DNA from 3 places in the Paenibacillus terrisolis genome. Region 1 is predicted to be linked to each of the others. Evidence: riboswitches for the same ligand, from Rfam matches in the RefSeq annotation. Region 1 holds a riboswitch; each other region holds the start of a gene.
The links. A riboswitch is a leader RNA that binds a small molecule or an ion and turns the genes downstream of it on or off. The one in region 1 is predicted to bind glycine.

Region 1 (7,886 bases):
CTTAAGCGTTCCTTGGCGTAGCGGCTTTTTTGCAGGTTGAGCTCCGCTACCTCGGCCATGCCTTGCTTGCCCATCACCGACATGTAGACGGAGGCGGCCAGAGCGAGCAAAGCCTGATTGGAGCAGATGTTGGAGGTCGCTTTTTCCCGGCGGATATGCTGCTCGCGCGCCTGCAGCGTCAGCACGAAGCCGCGTTTGCCGTTCCGGTCGGTCGTTTGTCCGACGATCCGTCCGGGAATCCGGCGCATATGGGCTTCGGAAACGGCGAAAAATCCGCAGGTCGGTCCGCCGAACGAAGGCGCGATGCCAAGCGGCTGGGCGTCTCCGACGACGATGTCTGCGCCAAGCTTGCCGGGCGCTTCCAACAGGCCAAGCGACAGCGGATTGGAGCTGACGATCAGCAGCCCCTTGCGGGCGTGGATGATCTCGGCGACTTCGCGCAGGTCTTCGACCGAGCCGAAGAAATTGGGGTTTTGCACCAGAACGGCCGCGGTATCGTCCGTGACGGCAACTGCCAGCGCTTCGAGGTCGGTCACGCCGTTCTTCCAGCCCACTTCGACGATGTCGAGGTTAAGGCCGTGAGCGTAGGTGGCCAGTACTTCCCGAGCCTCGGGATGCACCGTCCGCGAAACGACAAGCCGTTTCCGGCGTGTTGCCGAGGCCGCCAGCGAGCCGGCTTCCGCCAGAGCGGTTGCCCCGTCGTACATGCTCGCGTTGGCGACCTTCAGGCCGGTCAGTTCGCAGATGTAGGATTGGAATTCGAAAATGGCCTGCAGCTCGCCTTGGCTGATTTCTGGCTGATAGGGCGTGTAGGCCGTATAAAATTCCGATCGGGAAACGACATGCTGAATGACGGAAGGAATATGATGGTCATAGATACCGGCTCCAAGAAAGCTGACATAGCGGTCGGTATCCGCGTTTTTATCCGACAGGGCGCTCATATGCCGGGTCAGCGCATATTCGTCCAACTGCGAGGAAAGCGGCAACTCACCCTGAAAGCGAACCCTTTCGGGAATATCCCTAAACAGCTCCTCCACGGATTCCACGCCGATCACGTCCAGCATTTCGCGGCGGTCTTGTTCGGTTAATGGCAAATAACGATGGCTCATCGATTAGTTCTCTCCTTTCGAGGACGGGGAATGCGAAGCCGAAGGACGGCGGTAAAAAGGAATCGGCACGACCTTGGCCTGCAGGCGCTTGCCGCGGATTTCCACTTCCAGCGGCGTATCGATTGCGGCATACGCGCTGTCTACGAGCGCAAGCCCCAGATTTCGTTTTTGCGTCGGCGATTGGGTTCCGGTTGTCACTTCTCCAATCGGGGACTCCCCATGGGGCGCAAACACCGGATAATGGGTGCGGGGAATGCCGCGATCGATCAGCTCAAGTCCGACCAGACGGCGGGGAATACCGTTTTGCCGCTGCGCTTCAAGCGCCTCGCGCCCTAGAAAATATCCTTTGTTCAGCTTCACGAACCGGGTTACGCCGGCTTCCAGCGGGGAAATCGACTTCGACAGCTCCTGTCCGTACAGCGGAAGGCAGGCTTCGAAACGCAATGTGTCTCTCGCGCCGAGCCCCACCGGAATCAAACCCATGGGCTCCCCGGCCCGCATCACGATATCCCATAACGCAGGGGCATCGGTTGCAGCCGCGTACAGTTCAAAACCATCTTCGCCGGTATAGCCGGTGCGTGACAGCAGCACCTTGATGCCGCCTACATTCGCCTCGGGCAGAAAACGGAAGGGGCCAATGCTCGCAAGTTCTGCCGCTCCTTCATAAACCGAGGACAGGATTTGCAGAGCCAGGGGGCCCTGCAGCGCGAGCAGTGCCGTGGCATCGGATGCATTGCGCAAGGTCACGCCGGAAGAGGGGAGGTGCCGCTGCAGCCAATCCCAGTCTTTGCCGATATTCGAGGCATTCACGACCAGCATGAACTTGTTTTCGGCCAGTTTGTAAACAAGCAAATCGTCCACAACGCCGCCGTCAGGATAGCACATCAGCGTATACTGGGCTTTGCCGGGTTCCAACGCCGTTACGTCGTTGGTCGTCATTTTTTGCAGAAAGCTTTCGGCTTCCGGGCCTTCGGCCCAAAATTCCCCCATATGCGAAACGTCGAACAATCCCGCGCGCTCTCGGACCGCTTCGTGTTCTTTTTGAATCCCGCTGAACTGCACCGGCAGCTCCCAACCGCCAAAATCAATGCATCTTGCATCCGGGTATTTAGCGTACGTTTCATAAAGCGGCGTTCTGAGCAGATCGGTCATCATCATCACCTCAAATGAGCCTTGAATCGGCCGTATTTTCGATTTTTGAGCATAAAAAAACAGGCCAAAGAAATCTCATGCCCCATAAGCCAAAAAGAAGGCATGCGGATTTGCTTCGGCTCTGTCCTTTGTACCTGAGAGTTACCCTGCACGCGTCTTGGCATGGCCGCCAGTATGGCAACCGAATCCGCAATTGCAGGTATCCCCTTGGGTGATCCGCCGGTTATTCACACGGATTCTCTCCAGAGATGCGTCCGGCAGAAGTCCTTTTGCCTGAGAGATTCACCGCCAATAAGACGGCTTGCTCCTTCGGCGTTACTTGCGTATCGGCTGCGGCCGATACCGTAATCTCTCCTTCTGCCCTCAACCGCTGATTACACATCCATTAATACCTAAAACCAGGCCTTGTGTCAATAAAGTTATCATAAAAATTTTTATTATTTCGGAATAAGCATAAGGATAGCGTTTACATTGGGCCGTTCATATTAATTATGTTAATTATATTGACATGCATGATAGATTTGGAATAATCTGAACGTGAAGATTTGGAAATGAGGAGGAAGTACGGTGGCAAATGAGATCAAGGATCAATTTTGGTACAGCGATGAGCATGAATGGGTGCATGATCTAGGGGACGGAACGGTAAAAATCGGCATCACGGATTTTGCCCAGCATCGTCTCGGAGACATCGTGTTTGTGGAGCTTCCGGACGCAGGGCAGGAAGTGGAAGCCCAGGACGGGATCGGAACCATCGAATCCGTTAAAACGGTGGCCGATTTGTTTACGCCTGTTAGCGGAACCGTGCTGGAAGTGAATGGAGAGCTGGAATCCGCTCCGGAGCTCGTGAACGACGAACCGTACGAGGGCGGCTGGATGGTGCGCATTCGCCTCGCCGAACCGCCGGAAGCGGCTTTCTCCAAATTGCTGGATGCCAAAGGGTACGAGGAGTTTCTGGAAAAATAAGGATGGATTTCATCCAAGTTCAACGCGCTCCAAAAATGATGTAATAACCGATACGGTTCAGTTTCTCCCCGGGAGCAGCAGGGACCGATACATCACCTCAAAAATGAATTCAAAAGACTCCAGGCGGCGTGCCGCTTCCGAGGCGTTCCCTCCCCAGACGAAGATGCCGTGTCCCTGCAAAAGCAGGCCGGGCACGTCCGGATTGAGGGCGGCGGGAATCTGCTTCGCAGTATAGGAAATATCGTCATGATTGGGTAAAATCGGGATGCGGTGCGCCGCATCTTTTTCCCATATTCCCAGTTCTTTGATTTGCTCAATGCCTTGGAGGGGAACATATCCCAGGTCCCCGTAGCGCTCGCTGAGCACGTTGTTGAACACGGTATGTACGTGACAAATTGCGCCGCATCCGGTCATGCGGTATATTTTCGCGTGGACCTGGGTTTCGGCGGGGCAGCCAAGGCCGGTCTTCTCGCACGGAACACCCGAAGCGTCAACGAACAGGAAATCCGCCTCGTTAGCGATCGGAATGGACGGATATCCCTGCTTGTGTGTAACGCTGCCGCCGGATGAAACGGCGAAATGGAAAACGTCCGGCTTGAAACCGCCGACGCGAACGGACAAATTTCCGCTGCCGCCGGGAAACCAGCCGCGAGCGGCAAATTGCTCCTTCACGCTGCGGAGATCGGCAAGTGCGGCGAGCTTCTCTTCCCATGGGATCTTGGCAAATTCCACGCAGGGCGTCCTCCTTTTCGGATAGTTTGAGCCAGCTTACAGCAAAACCTCTTTCACGGCTTCGCCCATTTCACGGGCGCGCTCGGCGCAGCGGATCATCGCGGAGCGGACGTTATCCGAAAATCCTCCGGCGTCCAGCACTTCGATGGCAGCTTGCGTCGAGCCGTTCGGCGACGTGATGTCGGCGCGCAGCTTGGCCGGTTCTTCGCCGGTTTGCGCCATCATCGAGGCCGCGCCAAGCACCGTTTGCACAGTCAACTCCCGGGCATGCTCCGGCGTCAGGCCGCCTTCGATGCCCGTGGCGATCATGGCTTCCATCATATAATAAATATATGCGGGACCACTCCCGGATACAGCCGTTAATATTTCCATTTTTTCCTCAGGGATGACGCTAACCGTTCCAACGGCTTCAAATATGGACATCACCCGGGATATCTGCTCCTCCGATACCTCGTCCGAAAAAGCAACCCCGGTTGCACCGAGGCCGATCGAACTGGATGTGTTGGGCATGGTCCGGGCTACCGGCGCTTTGACGCCGAGCAGGGCCTGCAAGGTATCGATCGATATTCCGGCGATGACGGAAACGACCAGCTGTCCTTCGCGAAGCAAAGGTCCCAGCCCCTTGAGCGTTTGGCCGGCATCCTTCGGTTTCATGGCGAGGACGATGATCGCAGCGTTTTGCAGGTGCCCAAGCTTTTCTTCTTCACGGTTTCCGGTAATGACACCGTAACGCGTGGACAAATACTCCAGCCGTTCCCGGCTGGAGCGATTCAGCATAACGATTTGTTCGGGCGCTGCAACATTTTTGTGAATAAGCCCGCCGACGATGGCTTCGGCCATGGAGCCCGCGCCGTAAAAGCAGATGGAACCTTGTGTTGCGGATGGATTTGAGTTCATGGGTATAGCCTCCTGTTGTTCTTATTTCCGGATTTGTCCGTTGCCTTGGATGATATATTTAGTTGAAGTTAATGCCGGCAATCCCATAGGTCCTCGGGCATGGAGCTTCTGCGTGCTGATGCCGATCTCGGCGCCAAAGCCGAATTCGAATCCGTCCGTAAAACGGGTCGAAGCGTTGTGGTACACGGCGGCCGCGTCGATATCCTGCAGAAATCTTTCGGCATTGCTTCGGTCTTCCGTCACGATGCATTCCGAATGCTTTGTTCCGAATCTACGGATATGGGTCAAAGCTTCGTCGACGTTATGGACGATTTTAATATTCAGAATGTAATCGTTATATTCCGTAGCGTAGTCTTCATCGGTCGCCGGAATGGCCCAAGGGATCAGCGCTTTTGCCGCTTCGCAGCCTCTCAATTCCACGCCGGCGGCTTTGAAACGGTTCGCCAGATCGGCCAGATGCCGGACGGCGAAGTCTTGGTGCACCAGCAGCGTTTCCATGGAATTGCACACCGAAGGCCGTTGAACCTTGGCATTCAGCGAAATTGCCGCAGACATTTCCAGGTCGGCGGACGCGTCAAGATACGTATGGCAAATGCCCGCTCCCGTCTCGATAACCGGTACGGTGGCGTTTTTCACGACGTTTTGAATCAAGGAGCTGCCTCCGCGCGGAATCAATACGTCAAGCAGTCCGTTCAGTTTAAGCATTTCATCGACGGAATCGCGGCTTGGATCCTCGATCAGCTGCACGGCGTCGCGGGGCATTGAAGTCGAATCCAGCGCCTCGTGAATGACCTCCACGATTTTGCGGTTGGAGGACAGAGCGGAGGAACCGCCTCGCAGTACGACGGCATTTCCGGTTTTGAGGCATAGGCCGGCGGCGTCAACCGTCACGTTGGGACGAGCTTCGTAAATGATTCCGATTACGCCCAGCGGTACTCTGCGTTTGACGATATGGAGCCCGTTGGGCCGATCGATTTCCTCAAGGAGCTCTCCGACCGGATCGGGCAGTTCGGCGATTAACCGAAGTCCTTCGGCAATTCCTTTGATCCGCTCTTCGCTCAGCGCAAGCCGGTCCAGCATGGAGGCGGATGTTCCGTTCTCGCGTCCGCGCTGAAGATCCTCCCGGTTTGCGGCGAGAATTTCTTCGCTTTTTTCGACCAGCGCACCCGCAGCAGCCAATAAGGCCGTGTTTTTCTGCTCGGCGGTCAACCGATTGAGTATGGCGACGACTTCTCCGGCGAGTATAGCCTTTTCCCGCACTTCACTCATTTTGCATACCTCCTTTTTAATGTGAACATTTTGCCTAATTCTGTTTTTGAAATCATGGCTTCATGCCGAAAGCGTTAATCGAGAACGGTGCTTGACAAGAACCTGTAGCGAACGAGCGAACGTTAATCTTCTAACGAACCGAAATGCCGTTATTTTGGCGAATTCCGGCAGGACAAATAAAGATTCCTGGGTCCGTCAGAACATGAATCGCTGACTTTGGAGGCAAATAAGAGCGCTACAGTTCGTTAGGCGAGAAAAGCCGCCGCTTCCTCGTCGATCCGTCGTCAAGCCCTGATTTCTAACATCGAAAGAATATTAACACGGCTGCCGTTATACGTGTTCAATCTTTAGCTCAATTTGTATGGCGGGACATCACGACTTTAGCGAAATCCACTCATCGCGGTGAATGACTTCGAGCCGGTGAACGGTTTCCATTTTTTTTACGACCTCGGCGCTCGGCAGACCTTTGATCTCCGTCATTTGGTCGGCGTCGTAATTGACAATCCCGCGGCCCAGTACTTCACCGTCTTGGTTCAGCACTTCTACGACATCTCCCGTATGAAAATGGCCGCCCGAGGCCTTGACGCCAACGGGCAGAAGGCTTCGTCCGCCGCGAATCAGCGCCTCTTCGGCTCCGGCGTCGACGGTCAGCGAGCCAAGCGGGGTAGAGAAGAAGCCGAGCCATTGCTTTTTCTGGGACAACCCCGTTCCGTGCGGCTCGAAGTAGGTTCCTTGTCCGTCTCCCCTGAGCGCCTTCACGAGTTCGCCGGATTGATCCGCCTTGCCGACGAACACCGGAACACCGCCAAGCGAGGCGATTTTGGCCGCATCGATCTTGGAACGCATGCCGCCCGTCCCGACCGAGGAACCGGCGCCGCCGGCGATCGCGCAGATCTCGTCGGTGATTTCCCCGACCCGGTCGATCCGGACCGCTTTTGGATCCCGGCGCGGATCATCGGTGTAGAGTCCATCCATATCCGTTAGTATGATCAGATGATCGGCTTTGATCAGATTGGCGACCAGCGCGGACAACGTGTCATTGTCCCCGAATTTCAGCTCGTCGAGCGAAACGGTGTCGTTCTCGTTAATAATCGGCAGCACATTCCGCTTCAGCAGCTCTTCGAGGGCCATGCTGGCGTTCCCCGTCCGTTTGCGGTTCTGAAAATCGGATCTTGTCAGCAGCACCTGCGCGGCGATCACGCCGTGAGCGGCCAGCTCTTCGCGGTACGCCTGCATCAGCAGGGCCTGCCCGACGGCGGCCGCCGCTTGCTTTTCGTGCAGCAGCTTCGGCCTTTCAAAATAGCCGATTTCGCGGAAGCCTGCCGCCACGGCGCCCGAAGTAACCAGCAGGGGCTGATAGCCGGCTTGGCAGAGCCCGGCCAGCTCGGCCGCGAAATAATTGACGGCTTTCCGGTTTAGTCCTCCTTCCGACGAAGTCAGCGAACTGCTCCCGATTTTAACGACGATACGGCCTTGCATGGAGATCACTCCTCTAATTGATGAAAAGGGAAATAACCGTGGAAAAACAAAAAAACTTCCGCCTTTGCATGCAAAGGACGAAAGTGTGACTTCCGCGGTACCACCTTTTTTGATGATGTTATCATCCGACTCGAATGCCCGTTAACAGGGGCGCTGTCCGAATTTTGCTCCGGCCGCTCGGGGATAGGGCTTCGGAAAGGGCGAACATGTAAATTCTCGCAGCCTAAGGAATTTACTCTCTGGGCGCCGCGGTCTTTCGTACTGGTCCCGTCTTTGCGTTTACCA
Region 2 (7,886 bases), on a different contig from region 1:
TGTCCCTCCGTAAATTGTTTACGGTATCCGCTCGGGGAAACGCCCATTTGCTTGCGGAATACCTTCGTGAAATAGCTGTGATCGGAATAACCCACCTGGCTGCCGATGTCCGAGATCGGCGTATCGTTTAAGTGCAGTAGCTCGCACGCTTTTTCAATCCGGATCCGGCTGAGATACTCGCTGAACCCCTCTTTGTTGTGCGTTACAAAATAGTTGGACAAATAGGACGGATTAAAATGGAAATGATGCGCGATCTGCGTCAGGCTAAGCGGCTCGGCGTAATGCTCCTGAATGTACGCCAGCATGTTTTGTAGCGCCTTGTCACCCATCGAACGGTTGCGCTCCATGACGCATTCCCCCGCTTCCGCCAAAAAATCGCTTATGATCGCCTCCGCCTCCCCGATATGCCGCGATTCATGGATGCTGCGGAAATAATCGTATTTGCGTGCTTCTAATTTCCCGGCCTCGTAATGAAAGCGAAGCAGCGCCAAAATGACGTTAAACACGCTGTGGCCCAAAAAAGACTTAAACTCGTACATCCCGGTATCCGTTCTTCCGGGCATAGACGAAACATAGACTCTGAGCCGGTCAAAAGCGGTAAAGAACTGCTGCGCGCCCAGCTCTTCCGCAAAGGCGTCCGAGTCAAACGCACCAGCCTGCTGCCGTTCCCGCCGATGCAGCACATCCGCAATCAGCGCATGGCAATCCGGCAGGAAAAAGCGTTTTTCCAGCAGCTCGGGAAGCTGTTCCGCGTGGACTTGATGCAGACGGCTTAAGCTCTCAAACGCTTCGCTTAAAGCCAAATCAAGGTGCAACTGCTCCCGGGCGCATGCTTCCACCAGCCGTTTCAAGACTTCAATCAGCCGCGTCGCGGCTGCGCCGTCCATATTGATTAGTACGAGCAACCGGCCATTTTCGGGGCTAAGCGACCGGCTGACCACTGGCACGGAGGCTTCGGCGAGGAGCAAAGCCAGCTTTGACACCAGAATGCTGCTGGCCTCCTCCGCCAGCAGCATTGCCCCGGAGTCCGTCTGCTCCCCAGCCAGCAAGAAAAAAGCCGGATACGGAAAAACGCCGTCCAGCATTTCACGCTGTTTGACTTCTTCAGGCGCATAGCCCGCCAACAGCTTATCTAACAGCGCATCTACGGAACGTTCCCGATTGTCCGTCTCTTGAGGCGCGTTCAGGGACGGAATCGAGCCCGCAATCTTTTTCAAAATCAGCAGCAGTTGCGTCGCATCCAGCTTGGGCTTCAGAATATAATCCGCAGCTCCGCTCTGAAACGTGGAGCGAACATATTCGAATTCGCTGAAGCTGCTGAGCACGACAATTTTTACGCCCGGATAATTTTCCTTAATCAGCCGGGCCAGCTCCTCGCCGTCCATTACGGGCATAACGATATCCATGATCACGATGTGCGGTTTTATCCGATCAATAAGCTCAAGTGCCTCCCGACCGTTGGAGGCCTCCCCCGCTATCGTGAAACCCTCGCTTTCCCAATCAAACAAATGCTTGATGCCCTGCCGGACCAGTATCTCATCATCCACGATCAGCACTTTGCAGTAATTGTCCACAAGTGGCCGCCTTTCTCGCATTCGTTGTCCATGCGTTCATGTAATCGATTTAGTATAATGAATACTCATATTATAGCGTCTATTTTTCGTCAATTGTCAAAGAAGCGAGTTCGACCGTTTCATCGGCATGAACGGACAAGAACTGCTCATGGAACTACGCAAAATCCAGGATACGACGGTATTAATGATGAGCGCATTAGGGGACGAAGACAATCAATTGACGGCTTTTACCAATGAAGCCGACGATTATGTGATAAAACCGTTTTCTATACCATTCTTGTTAAACGCTTGGAGACGCTGCTTCGCCGGAGCGGCGTTTTGAGAAAGGAAATTCGCTTGGGGAAACTGGCGCTTTATCCGGAAAGTGTTCTTCAAAATGATGGCCAAAGGAGACGATTGGCAAGAAAACATCCAGCTATTGGGGACCGTACCGGAAGGTCTTATCCATAACGCTCCCGACGAGCAAGCACCGGAACAAGTCGCCGTGCACCTAAAAGCGTTCTTTGCCGACTGATTTTTACCGATCAATCCTACTTTGACTTCCGTGACAAATGCGTTATAGCGATAACCACCATAATAAAATACATTAGCATTAAGGAGTAATTTGTCGAGTAAGTTTTATAAAGAAAGGCCTGGATTGATTCTACCAGCACTCCGGTGCTGACAACGCCTATTAAGAGAAACGCTCCGGTACGCCGGACATCGTTGGTGCGTTTTAAGAATAGATGTATTCCGCACCATGCTATAAGAAAAACCGTAATCACGGCAATAAGCAGCATTAAAACAATAGACATGAATCATCCGCACCTTTCCGATTTTTGGGTATTATATCATAACTAACACGGATATGATGAATGAACCTCTGCTTCATTTCCTTTCACCCAAAGTCTACAGGGCACCGCGGCGTCAAAGTCAATGGGGTGTTCCAAAAATGCCAAAAAGGATCACCGATCGGTGATCCTGATTCTTCGACGTTCTTACAGCAAACTCACTTGCCAAGCAACGCCAAATTGATCCGTCACCCAGCCGAATTTCCGGTTGAAGCCATAGTCGCCAAGGGGCATCAAAACACTGCCGTTTACGGATAAACCGTCATACAGCCGCTGAGCCTCTTCTTCCGTATCGCAGTTGACGTAAATCGAGAGTGAAGGCGTAAATGTGAACTCGTGTTTGACAATGCTGTCAATAAACATGAATTCCTGTCCCATCAAGGTAAAGGAGGCCAGCATAACGCTGCCTTCCGCGCCCGGTCCATCCGGTCCGTAGCGAGTGATGCTTGAAATCGTGCAGTCTTCAAACAAAGACGCGTAATAGTTCATAGCTTCTTCCGCTTTACCTTGAAACATGAGAAACGGGGCAACCTTCCTCACTAATATGGCTCCTCCCTCGGCGATAAGTATTGTTCAATAATTCTATGTCAGCATTATGTTATCCTGCAATCGCTTGCTCGGAAACTTGTTACTCGAACAAAGCTTGCTTCACCCTGCCAAGCTGCAGCAAGTGATGACGACAATGCATTTCAACTAGCGGCAAAAACCACACTCTCCGCTCGTTTAGGCCGCCCAGGCCGCCGAACCGAAAATGGGGCACATTGGTAGCCGGGAAGCACCTTTAATTCATAACCAATAATAGCAGTACGATTCCATTACCTATAGCTGTCGCAAAAGGACCCCACGTTTTAAACGTATTTTTCGCCTTCATACCTATAAATCCATCAAAAAATTGCACGCCAATCATGGCAATCGATACGGCAAATAAATAGGGATCACTCTCGTAAATAAAAGCAACGACGCTTGCCAACACAAGCGAAAAACTCCTGGATACCGCGTACATCGCATTCAGAAGGGAGTGGTCACTTTGTTTTTTCGCTTTTAAATAGGCATCTATGGAAAACCCAAAGCTTGTGACAGCACTGATCAAAGTAACCGCCGCGCATAAGTAAAAAAATATCATACCTATTCTCCTTTGATTAAGAACCTTGTCATTTTCTCCCATCCACTATGCAAAACGACTCGTTCTTCTACTTGACCATGAAATAAAATGTAAGATAGTTTACCAATCTAATAATAAAATCGGAATAGTTATGACAAACCACTGCAGTTAATATACTTTTTGTTCTTATGTATGTAAATGCATAAAACACACCCAAAATAAAAGCAGTCATTAATTGAACAACATCATATGTGATGGTTAATGGCGACCATGACGCAACATAGATATGTCCATAGGAGAAACACAGCGCTGAGATAAGCACAACCCATATCCTGGTGTTTCTATCGCTCAAATCCTTGTCCTTAAACGCTGTGAGAAGCAGAAACTGAATCACAAAAACTCTAAATAAGGGTTCTTCACCTACGCCCGGCAATAAACCATATGCAAGAATATCCTGAACGGCATGAAAAATCGACTCGTTTGACACTCCTGCTGTTAAAGCATCAATTCCGATCCATTTGTAAATAGCGAACCATGAAATGGCCACAGCGATAGGGAACGCTATTAAAAAAAAGGAGATGTACCTAATGCCCATTTTTAAATTTTGAAGATTAAACCCTAATTCCTTAAGCGTCTTTTTGAAAACCAGCTTATAACCAATGAAAGTTACGGCAACCTGAAAGATATACCATAAAATGAATCGAGCAATATCTTCTTCAATTCCCAGCAAGGAAAAAACCGTAACAAAATATCCTGACGGCCCCCGGTAGTCATTAGAAAGAAAGTTGACTAAATGTTGGATAGCATATAACACAACCGGCAAAATAATGACCCACGCAATTCTATGAATAATCCTTTTAACCTTGATTAAAATCATAACGAATCGTGCGATGAACGCTCATCATATTTATGAAATTTATAAGGGGAAATTGATTGATAATACTCTAAATCAAATATCAGTTCATCTCTATTCATTTCTCCTAACGATGGATTATAGTTCCAAACTACCAGAGGACTTATTTCATATAATTCGTTGTTCGTCTTTTCAAATACTGAAGCATATTGGGGAAAACGTTTATCATAAATTCCTCTCTTATTTCCATACTCCATACTGCCATATGGAACCATCTTGGCAATCCCATGAATTTGCAATGTTCCAACAGATATTGCCACATACGGATTTACTGCAATATTTCTGCATTTTGAAGTATCGGAATAACTTCCAAAATAAAAATGCAAGCTTTCATCATATGCAAAGCAAACCACTGAATTATCCGGATATTTATTGTTCGATGTTGCTAGATAAAGGAGTTTTTCTCTTTCCAATATGCGAAAAGCAGTATTAAGATCGAGTTCCATGCTTTAACCTCCATATCGTCGCACAAGAATTTTGTAAATTTCCAGAAACATACATATTTTACCAAACATATGTTCCGATATCAAGATGCATTCGCGGCAGACTTATCGTATCATTTATAAAATTATAATCGAAAGACACCTGGGTGGGTGCCTTTCCAATTTAGATCACAGCTGATTCTGTACCGGTACTTTGTCGCTCTTTTCCTTCCCTTTTCTGCCTGCATGCAGCGCAAACAGCAGAATAAACCACAGAGGCGTCAACAATAACGCCGGACGTGTTTCCTCAGCGAACAGCATAATTACGAGAATGACGGCAAACAACGCGAGGACCACATAATTGATAAACGGCGTAAACGGCGCTTTAAACTTTGATTTTGCCTGTAATTCCGGCTTGGTTTTCTTATACCGCAAATGGCAGACGAGCACGACGCCCCAGACCCAAATGAAGCAAATGGCGCTGATGGTGGTCACGATGCCGAAAGCTTGCTCCGGAATCAGCTTGCTCAGCAGAGCTCCCACAGACAGCACAATCGTGGATATCAACAACGCGCTGCTCGGTACATGATTTTTATTCAGTTTCGCGAAACGGGACGGCGCCTGGTTGTTTTTGCCCAGATTATAAAGAATCCGGCTGGTCGAAAACATCCCGCTGTTGCATGCGGAAGCGGCTGAAGTCAAGACGACAAAGTTGATAATACCTGCGGCAATCGGAATTCCCACCAAGCTGAACGTTTTAACGAAAGGACTTTCCGATGCGTTAAGCTGGGTCCAAGGGTTGATGCACAGCAACGCGATCAACGCGCCTACGTAGAAAAATAAAATTCTTAACGGAATTTTGTTGATCGCCGATGGGATGTTTTTCTTCGGATTCGAGGTTTCCGCCGCCGATACGCCTACCAATTCCACACCGACATAAGCGAATACGACCATTTGGAAAGAAAGCAGGAAACCCGAGATCCCGTTTGGAAACAATCCCCCGTGGCCCCAAATATTCTTGACGGAAACCGCGCCCGCATCCGTTTTGAATCCGATCACCAGCAAGATGACCCCAATGGCAATGAGCGCGAGAATCGTCACAACCTTGATCAAGGCAAACCAAAACTCCAATTCTCCGAAGTTCTTGACGGTGAGCAGATTGAGAGCCAATAAGATGACCAAGCAGACGATTGCAGGGATCCATTGCGGGATGTCAAACCAATATTTGACGTATACCCCAACGGCAATCACATCGGCCATCGCCGTCATAATCCAGCAAAACCAATAGGTCCATCCGGTGACAAACGCGGCCCGCGGACCAAGATAGTCTTCGGCAATGTCCGTAAAAGATTGATATCCCGCTTTGGATAGCAAAAGTTCTCCCAGTGCCCGCATCACAAAAAAGACGGCGATCCCCACGATGAGATAAGCGAAAATAATAGACGGCCCCGCCAGCGATATCGCTTTGCCCGATCCCAAAAACAACCCGGTCCCGATAGTACCGCCAATAGCAATGAGCTGAACATGCCGGTTTGCCAAATCTCTCTTTAATTCTTGCTGCGCCAAACCCAACTCCCCCTTAATCGAAATTTATGATTTTATGTGAAAAAATGAACAAGGAAAAACGACAATAAAAAAGAGATTGGATGCGCTCCAATCTCTTCGGTCATCAGAATAATAAATAAGTTTTGTTACGTATAACAAATAGATATTTAATACTCTTCTGTCCTTTTGCCTGAGATTGTGAACCCTTCGGCGCCGCGGAACTCCGCGGTCTCTCCAGAAGCTGCTCCTGCTACAGTACGACCCATAGCAATCATAGCTTGCTTATTATTTAATTTTTAACGTTGACGGTCACTTTAATTTTTTTCAATACTACTCGTTGTCACATGCTTTGTCAACAATAATTCATGGAACGCGGCCCTTCAGAGGTGATTGCAGGCAAGTCCGCATGAGCACCGGTGCCGTCCGAACATAAGAGGATAGCTGGACGAAAATTCGCGGTTGACTTGCTGAACTTCTTTCGCGAAAGCTTTATCATCCGGCGGAACGGGGGATAATTCATCGGCCTTCTGCTGCGTGTCGATAATCGCGCCCGGCGGAACAAACCGGTTATCGCCGATGACGATCTTTCCTGTGACCATGGCGTCGTTCGAAATATAAGTCCCTTCTCCGACGATGGCCTGGAAAACGAGAGAGTGAAATCCAACGAACACCCCTTCCCCGAGAAAGACGGGACCATGAATAATCGCTCCATGCGCCGCAGTGACGGAACGATCCATGTAAATCGAATACGGCCTCCCGTTAACCTGAACTTTGCCGTCTTTTAGGCCGTGAAGAATGACTCCGTCCTGCAAGTTGCTTCCTTCCCCGATATAAAAAGGCGTGCCTTCGTCGGCGCGGATGCTGACATTCGGCGCGATAAAAGTATTAGCTTTGACGGTAACATCTCCGATTACGCTTGAGAACGGACCGACAAACGTCCCTTCTTCAATATGCGGCTCCGTCGTCTGCGGGTTAAAGCTTGTAACTGGATTTGGACTGATAAACATGACCCAGTGGTTATAGGGTCCTTCCGGATAGGCGTGCAAATGACTCGGTCCTCCTTTTGCAACCATACATTTAATTCAATGTATGTGGTTGGCTAAAGAAAGGCGACAGCCTAAAATCGGCAAGCTCGATCCGGTTGCGTCCGTTGGTCTTGGCTTGATAAAGCGCCCTGTCCACTTCCGCTAGGAGCCTGATTAAATACCCGTCCAGGTTGTCGGGCACTGGCTGGTCATCGAAATCCTCGATAGTCAGAACCCCCATGCTGACTGTAATCGCAATAGGCTCGTCCTCACGTTCCACTACAATTAGATTCGATTCCACCAACCGTCTTACTTGTTCCGCCAATTGTTCCGCGGTTTGGCGGTCCGTATCCGGAAGATAAATCATGAACTCCTCCCCGCCGTATCTGGCCAAAATATCAGAACTGCGGATGGATTGCTTAACGATTTGAGCGGTGCTGTAAAGGACCTCATCTCCGATCACATGTCCATATCG
Region 3 (7,886 bases), on a different contig from region 1:
CACCATCAAGCTGAACGGCTTGGTGATGTAATCATCTCCTCCCAGCTCGAAGCCCGTGACAATATCCGACTCCATGTCATTGGCCGTCAGAAAAATGACCGGCACCCGGGAGACACGCCTGATTTTCTCGCAAAAGTCGAGACCGCTCCCGTCCGGAAGGTTTACGTCAAGCACGATCAAATCGACATCCCCCGCGGCAAACCGCTCCTCCGCGGCGGCCATATCATAAGCCTGCTCCATTTTGATCCCGTCCTGGGCCAGCGTAAGAGCAATGCCTTTATTGAGGCTTATATCATCTTCAACAATAAGAATGGTAGTCATGATGGCGCAGCCAACCTTCTTTCCGACCTGTAATCGGGATAATTATACACAATTGGGAAGGAAATAGAGTAGGAAATAAGTTGGACTTAAATAAGTTTGAACTTTATGATCGCCTGTGCAGGCAGCCGTGTGAAATGCTCTTCCGATCGCTGTTGTTCCCTGATTTCTTTGATTAAGTAAATTCAAATAGGGTAGAAATCCGGTCACAAAGGCGAGCGCTTCGCTTCTGCCAGAGCATTTCACACTCTTGCCGAGTGGGCTTTCTTTAGTCCAACTTATTTAGAAGAGTGATCCGGGAATTTCGGCGAACGCTTCGCCTTGGACGAAACATCTCGCACACTTTCCTAGCAGGCTTCACATTTGTTCCACTTATTTTTTGAAAGCGCGCAAAAAAAGCCGCCGAAGCTTTCTCGGCAGCTCGAATTTAATTTGTTCAATAATTAGGCTCAGCCTAGAAATCAGACTCGACGACTGATCAATGAAGAAGCGTCGTCCTGTTTCGTCTAACGAACTGTAGCGCACTTATTTGCCTCCAAAGGCAGAAATTTAAGTTCTAACGGACCCAGGAAGCCTTATTTGTCCCAAAACAGCCCCAAATGCGCGTTTTGAGGTCAAATAAGGACTGTGCGGTCCGTTACATTCCTAAAGTACACGATTTCACCGAAATAACGGCATTTCGATTCGTTAGAAGGTTGACGTTCGCTGCATCTTCCAGTTAAGCACCACTTTCGGATTGGGCCATTATTCACGAATCCTATTTCTTGCGGTCCCGCAGCTCTTTCATGATTTTGCGGCCCGTTGGCGTTTGGGCCAGGCCGCCTTGAGCGGTCTCCCGATGCTGGCTTGGCATCGCCGAGCCTACCTCGAGCATCACGTCGATCACTTCGTCGGACGGGATCGCGCTGCGCACGCCGGCGAGCGCCATATCGGACGCCGCGAGCGCGTTAACTGCACCGAAGCCGTTGCGTACGATGCACGGAATTTCAACCAAACCGCCGACCGGATCGCAGATCAAGCCCAGCGTGTTCTTGAGGGCCAGCCCGACCGCATGCACGGCCTGCTCCGGCGTTCCTCCGCGCAGCTCGACCATCGCTCCGGCGGCCATGCCGATCGCAGAACCGATTTCCGCCTGGCAGCCCCCTTCCGCTCCGGAGATAAACGAATTGTTGGCGATGACGTACCCGATCGCTCCCGCGCAAAACAGCCCGCGCACCAGATATTCGTCGTCCCAGCCAAACCGTTCCTGCGCGCTGACGAACACCCCCGGAATGATGCCGCAAGAGCCGGCCGTTGGCGTAGCTACGATACGGCCCATCGAAGCGTTGACCTCTGAGACGGCCAGCGCGTAAGCCATGGCCTGACAAGCGATATCGCCCGCCGATGGCTCGCTGCTATGGCGATATTCCTCCACTTTTTTCGCATCGCCGCCCGTCAGTCCGCTCGTCGAGGTGATATTTTCGGTGAGCCCTTTATGCACGGCCGATTTCATGATTTGGTAATATTCCGTCATCGCGGCCATGATTTCCGCTTCCGATTGTCCGCTCTCCTCGGCTTGATCCTGCAGCATGATCCGCGAAATGGTTTTGTTCTCCTTGGCGCACAATTCAATGAGCTCCTGCAAATTGCGAAAACGCATGATGAACCGCTCCTTATGTCATTTTTATGGAAGTTCTTTGTCCGGTAATCCTTCGGAATTACGTCAGATTGATGGGAGAAACCCGGCTCACATGGGGCAGTGCCTCGATAGCTTCGATTAAATCCGCGGGGATGGCATTGTCCGCCTCGACCACCGTCAGCGCCTCGGCCGTTCTTCCTTTCCGGTCGGTAATAATATAGCCGATGTTCGCATTCCCTTTGCTGAACAAGGCCGTGATACCGGCCAGAACGCCCTGGCGGTCGGCATGGGCGATGACCAGCGTCGGCAATTCTCCCGAGCATTTGACTTCGAATCCGTTGATATTCCGGATGACAATGGTACCACCGCCTATGGAGGCTCCCGTCACTTCGATTTTCCGGCCGCCGGCCGACAGCGTAATTTTCACGGTATTCGGATGCACTCCCGGCGCCACTCCGGTTGAGAAGCGAATTTGCAAGCCCTCGGCCTCCGCCATGTCGATCGAAACGCGAATGCGCTCGTCATCCGTTTTGTAGTCCATGATGCCGCCAACGATGGCCAAATCCGTACCATGCCCTTTATAAGTTTCGGCAAAAGAACCATAAAAGCAAATATCCGCTTCTTGAGGCATCTCCCCCAGCAATTGCCGCGCAAAGCGTCCGATTCTGGCCGCCCCCGCCGTATGGGAGCTGGAAGGACCAATCATGGCCGGCCCGATAATGGAAAACACATTTTTAAATCTCATCTTTGATCTCTCCCGCTTGCTATTATTCCACAAATCGCTTTATTTCTTAAGTATTGCCACAACTCGCAGCCAAAGCGCCCTTTCGTAAGCAAAGAAAAGGACAGGAAAAGGCTCGCTGCCCTTTCTCTGTCCCCGTTACCTGAAAGTTTAATGCCCCGCCTATCCGGACATGTACCCCTTTGGTGGCTGAAACGCTCTCTCCAGAGTGGCGTCGGATCATGGTCCTTGTACCTGAGAGATTCATTGCCGATTTGCAGCATCGGCGGGTTTGCTCCTTCGGTGCCGCCCCGGGAAGGGACGGGCTCTCCCATGATCGTCATTCGCAAATGTAAGTTTGTCATAAATGTAAAATGAAAAAATGTTTATGTCAATATATCTGACACAGGTTTTTGTTCATTTCAACCCCGAAATTAGTATTTTCTTCCCATTTTCTTATGAAAATATGCGTATTTTTTATAAATTGCTACTTGTGCATATTTTTTTGCGATATTATACTGTCCATAACAAACCATTATTTACCTAAAATTAGGGATGCTGGAATTTACTTCTTGCATCATGTCAGCTTTCCTGAACATCATCGGAGATTTCCAACATGAACCATCGACCTTCCACTACATCTCGTTCTGACGAGCCACCTTTCATACCAACGATCTTCATCACTTCGAACCTCCGCCGGCCTTATCGGCATGACCGTCATCCGTTACTCAACATTCACTTATAAGATGTCAGAAACCTTCCCCCTGAAAGGAGGTGATTCGCGAACAAGCACAGCGATTCGAAATCTTCCCGTCGATTCGCCAAAACGTCCCCGGACTTACGAAAAGGTTTCCGGGTAACACCACAAGAGGATACGACAATAACCACAAAACCAAGTAAAGGGAGTGGAAAAGTTGATTAACCTCAAGGGATTCCGCAAACAATTTTCGCTAAGTATGGCCATCCTTCTGATGCTTACTACCGTGCCCACAGCCTTCGCCGCCGACAGCGCTGGCGCCTCAGGCAAAATCAACCTGAAAACCAGCTCCCCTCAATTGGCCGAGGCGAAAATCGACGCCAAACTGAACGCGCAGTTCAAACAGGATGATTACGTTACTTATCTCGTCAAGTTAAAAGAGCAAACCGACACCGAAGCGGTGTCCAAACTGGCTCTGCAAAAAGCCGCTCTGCAAAAAGCCACTCCTTCGGCCGCCAAACTTTCGGCGCGGACTTCGGTAGTCAGCGCGCTGCGCGAGACAGCGTCACGCACACAATTCTCTCTGGACAGCTTCCTGCAAAAAGCGCAAAAAGCCGGCGAGGTAAAAGACTACAAAAGCTACTTTATCGTAAATGCCATGGCGGTGACAAGTACAAAAGATGTGCTGGAGCAAATCGCTTTACTGCCTGAGGTAGAAAAAATTCTGCCGAACGAAGAGCGGTTCCTGCAAAAAGTAGAGGTAGACAAATCCGCGGCTTCACCTTCGACAGCAGCACCGGCTGTGGATACGCAGGCCAAAACGCCTGCCGCTCCGGCGGTAGAACCGGCAACCGGACCAGCCGTAGACAAGCCGGATGCAAAAGATTCGGCTGCAACAGCTCCCGGCGCAGTGAAACCAAGCAGCGTCGAGTGGAACATCGCTCAGATCAACGCGCCCGAAGTTTGGGCCAAGGGCATTGACGGTACCGGGATCGTGGTCGCCAACCTCGATACGGGCGTTGATTATACCCACCCGGCGCTTCGGCAAAAATGGCGCGGGCTGGACGCATCAGGAAATATCGTCGATCCCGAACTAAGCTGGTATGATCCGCATAGCCATGCGTCGCTGCCGACCGACTCCCATGGCCACGGTACGCACACCATGGGAACCATGGTCGGTTCGGAACCCGACGGCTCGAACCAAGTCGGGGTTGCGCCGGGGGCAAAGTGGATTGCGGTACGCATCTTCAACCCGTCGACGACCGACGCCATCATCCTTGATGGCGGGCAATGGCTGCTCGCGCCGGAGGATGAGGACGGCAACCTCCATCCGGAGCTTGCTCCCGATGTCGTCAACAACTCATGGGGCGGCGGTCCGGGCATCGACGAATGGTTCCGGCCGATCGTACAAGCTTGGCGGGCTGCGCAAATCTTCCCCGAATTCTCCGCAGGCAACGTAGATGAAGACAATCCCGGCGGTCCGGGCTCGGTAGCCAATCCGGCCAACTACCCGGAAGCTTTCGCTACGGGAGCCACGGACATCAACCGCAATCTGGCCGATTTCTCCTTGCTGGGTCCTTCCCCTTACGGCGAAATCAAGCCGGAGGTATCCGCGCCGGGCGTGAATATCCGTTCTTCCGTTCCGGGCGGGGTATACGAAGGCGGCTGGAACGGCACTTCGATGGCCGGCCCGCATACGACGGCGCTTGCCGCGCTCCTGTTGCAGGCCAACCATTCGCTGACCGTGGATCAGCTGGAAGAGATCATCACCCGCACGGCGACGCCGCGAACCGACAGCACTTATCCGGAATCGCCGAATAACGGCTACGGCTACGGCATTATCAACGCGCTCGACGCCGTCGGTTCCGTGCTTGAAGGAATCGGCACCGTATCCGGCAGGGTCGTGACGGCCGGGGACGATTTTGAAGAACCGGTTATTGAGCATACGCCTCCTACGGTGGTATACCAAGGCTTTGACGTGCCGCTCACCGCGCATGTTACCGACAATGTCGCCGTAACCAGCGTTGAGTTCTACGCCAAAGAAAAAGGCACCGGCCATTATTTGTATCTCCCGGCGACGCGCACCTCGGGAACAAGCAAAGACGGTATTTATGAAACGACCGTCCCGGCGTTCCTGCTTGGCACCGCGGGCCTTGAATATTACATCCGCGTCAATGATTACGGCAACAACGGATTCGACAGCGAGCCTTATTCCGTTACGGTTTCGGCCGGCGTACAGCCCGGTTATGAGCAGGATTTTGAAACCGATACGATCGGGTTCGTCACCGGAGGAACCGGCAGCGCGTGGACATGGGGAACTCCGGTCAGCGGGCCGGGAAGTGCTTATTCCGGTCAAAAGGCGTTCGCCACCAATCTGACCGGCACCTACGCCGCCAACTCCGCTTCGTATCTGGTTGCGCCGCCGATCGACTTGACGGATAGTCCAAACGGAGCGCTGCTTACCTTTAAGCATTGGTACGATCTGGAGAGCGTCCGCGACACCGGTACGGTATACATCGCTTCGGAAGGCAGCGATTACGCCTTTGTTCCGGTGGCGTCCTTTACGGGAACGAGCGGCGGATGGAAAACGCAGTATATCGACTTGCGTCCTTTTGCCGGACAGCAGGTATTTGTGCAGTTCGCTCTAGCTTCAGACGGTTCCGTTCAAAAAGCCGGCTGGTACATCGACGATATCTCGCTGCAAGCTCCCGACACCGTGGCCCCGGCGATCCCAACCGGTTTGACGGGGAACTTGGACTTTGTCGGCAGCGCCGTTTTGTCCTGGACTCCACCTGCAGATGAAGACCTGAAGCAATACACCGTATATCGTTCGGCGGTTTCCGGCTCTGGCTATGAAGCCATCGGAACGACGGCGGCCACGACCTATACGGATACCACAACCGTTTCCGGCACGACTTACTATTACACTGTGGCGGCTAACGATTACAGCGGCAATGAGAGCGCCAAATCGAACGAGGTCTCACTTACCGCTGTTCGTCCTACCGCGGTATACAGCGACAACTTCGACGGAACCGACGACAACGGATGGACTCATTCGGGAACTCAGGATGAATGGGAACGCGGCGTTCCTTCCGCCCCGGGTCCGGCCAGCGCAGTCTCGCCGCCAAATGTATGGGGAACTGATTTGGACAATACGTATTCCAGCAACGCCAACTTCTCCCTCGTGTCTCCGGTTATTGATCTTGGTGGCGTGAGCAATGCGACGCTGTTGTTCGATCAATGGTTCGAGCTTGAAAGCGGCTATGATTACGGCTACGTCGAAATCAGCGCCGATGGCGGAGCCACCTGGACCGAGCTGGGCAAATTCTCGCACAGCACAAGCGGCAAGCAATGGAGCTCCGTCAACTATAATCTCAATAATTATGCCGGAGAACAGGTTAAAGTACGCTTCCGCGTCACCACCGACGGCAGCGTAACCAAAGCCGGCTGGTACATTGACAATGTTCAAGTGCTCAGTGCAAACTCTCCGGCGCCGACGAAAAATATTCTTGCCGAAGTAAATACACTAAAAGCCAAGTTCGTTCAAGAAAACGCTCCGTTCAAACTGATTCGCACGACCAAGGATGAATACAGCGAAGCGGTCAAGCAATCTCCGGCCAGCGGTGATGCCGGTATCAGCAGTCTTCCGGCCAGCGCGACGGTCACCGTTGTCGAAACGGGGCGCTCCGTCAAGACGGAGCCCACTACCGGAAAATACAGCTTCATCCATGTCGCCGGCGATTATACGCTGAAAGCGGAGGCTTACGGTTATTACCCGCAAACTCTGCCGGTCACGATTTCGGACAATGCGACCGTAAAGGCGAATTTCAACTTGCAGGCGATTCCGAAGGGACGCATTACAGGCACCGTTACGGATGAACGCAGCGGCGAGCCGATCGCAAACGCTACTCTTCTGGTGCTTGAAGACCCGAGCGTTGCGGCAGTTCACACCGGCGCCGACGGCAGCTACTCGCTGGAAGTACTGGAAGGGACGTATACCCTGTCCGTCGCGGCTCAGGATTACTACAGCACCAAGATTACGGTAACCGTTCCGGGCAATGGCACCGCCGAAGCTCCGGTACAGTTGAAACCGTTCGTCGGTCTGCCTGGCGAAATCGCTTATGATGACGGCAGCGCGGAAAATGCCTGGGCCTTCAATGCGGCCAACAACGCATGGGCGGTTCGCATGACGCCGGAATCCGGCGCGGCTCAGGTCACGGGCGCCTCGCTCCGCTTCTGGAATACCCAATTCCCGTCCCCTGGCGGCACGGCTTTCCAATACGCCGTATATGACGCCTCGGGTCCGGACGGATCGCCGGGCCGTCAGCTCGCCGGACCGTTCGACGGCACCGCGCTTCGGAACGACCAATGGACGACGGTATCCTTCCCTGAACCGGTAACGGTTCAAGGCGATTTCTATATCGTCTACATTCAGACTCCGGCAGGTACAAACGCTCCGGGGCTCGCCACCGATGAAGACGGTCCGAACGCCGAACGCAGCTGGCAGCGGGTCAGCGGCGTCTGGAGCCAAA

Region 2: it holds a riboswitch for glycine, as region 1 does, so the genes downstream of both, ACI48K_RS17640 (amino acid permease) here and gcvT (glycine cleavage system aminomethyltransferase GcvT) in region 1, are expected to answer to the same signal.
Region 3: it holds a riboswitch for glycine, as region 1 does, so the genes downstream of both, sdaAB (L-serine ammonia-lyase, iron-sulfur-dependent subunit beta) here and gcvT (glycine cleavage system aminomethyltransferase GcvT) in region 1, are expected to answer to the same signal.

Annotation. Positions count from the first base shown of each region.
Region 1 covers NZ_JBKFGG010000012.1:75,202-83,087, forward strand. Annotated here, with positions in the region: gene gcvPA (aminomethyl-transferring glycine dehydrogenase subunit GcvPA) at 1-1,109, opposite strand, end outside; gene gcvT (glycine cleavage system aminomethyltransferase GcvT) at 1,113-2,261, opposite strand; glycine riboswitch at 2,381-2,509, opposite strand; glycine riboswitch at 2,513-2,628, opposite strand; gene gcvH (glycine cleavage system protein GcvH) at 2,829-3,224, shown strand; gene mtnB (methylthioribulose 1-phosphate dehydratase) at 3,282-3,956, opposite strand; gene proC (pyrroline-5-carboxylate reductase) at 3,993-4,853, opposite strand; gene ACI48K_RS12575 (glutamate-5-semialdehyde dehydrogenase) at 4,875-6,122, opposite strand; gene proB (glutamate 5-kinase) at 6,495-7,601, opposite strand.
Region 2 covers NZ_JBKFGG010000022.1:60,773-68,658, reverse strand. Annotated here, with positions in the region: gene ACI48K_RS17670 (response regulator) at 1-1,574, opposite strand, end outside; gene ACI48K_RS17665 (hypothetical protein) at 1,723-1,896, shown strand; gene ACI48K_RS17660 (VOC family protein) at 2,552-2,944, opposite strand; gene ACI48K_RS17655 (hypothetical protein) at 3,186-3,527, opposite strand; gene ACI48K_RS17650 (CPBP family intramembrane glutamic endopeptidase) at 3,595-4,320, opposite strand; gene ACI48K_RS17645 (pyridoxamine 5'-phosphate oxidase family protein) at 4,380-4,865, opposite strand; gene ACI48K_RS17640 (amino acid permease) at 5,031-6,407, opposite strand; glycine riboswitch at 6,555-6,634, opposite strand; gene ACI48K_RS17635 (LbetaH domain-containing protein) at 6,767-7,432, opposite strand; gene ACI48K_RS17630 (histidine kinase N-terminal 7TM domain-containing diguanylate cyclase) at 7,464-7,886, opposite strand, start outside.
Region 3 covers NZ_JBKFGG010000001.1:299,751-307,636, forward strand. Annotated here, with positions in the region: gene ACI48K_RS01395 (response regulator transcription factor) at 1-321, opposite strand, end outside; gene sdaAA (L-serine ammonia-lyase, iron-sulfur-dependent, subunit alpha) at 1,076-1,957, opposite strand; gene sdaAB (L-serine ammonia-lyase, iron-sulfur-dependent subunit beta) at 2,016-2,681, opposite strand; glycine riboswitch at 2,891-3,001, opposite strand; gene ACI48K_RS01410 (S8 family serine peptidase) at 3,572-7,886, shown strand, end outside.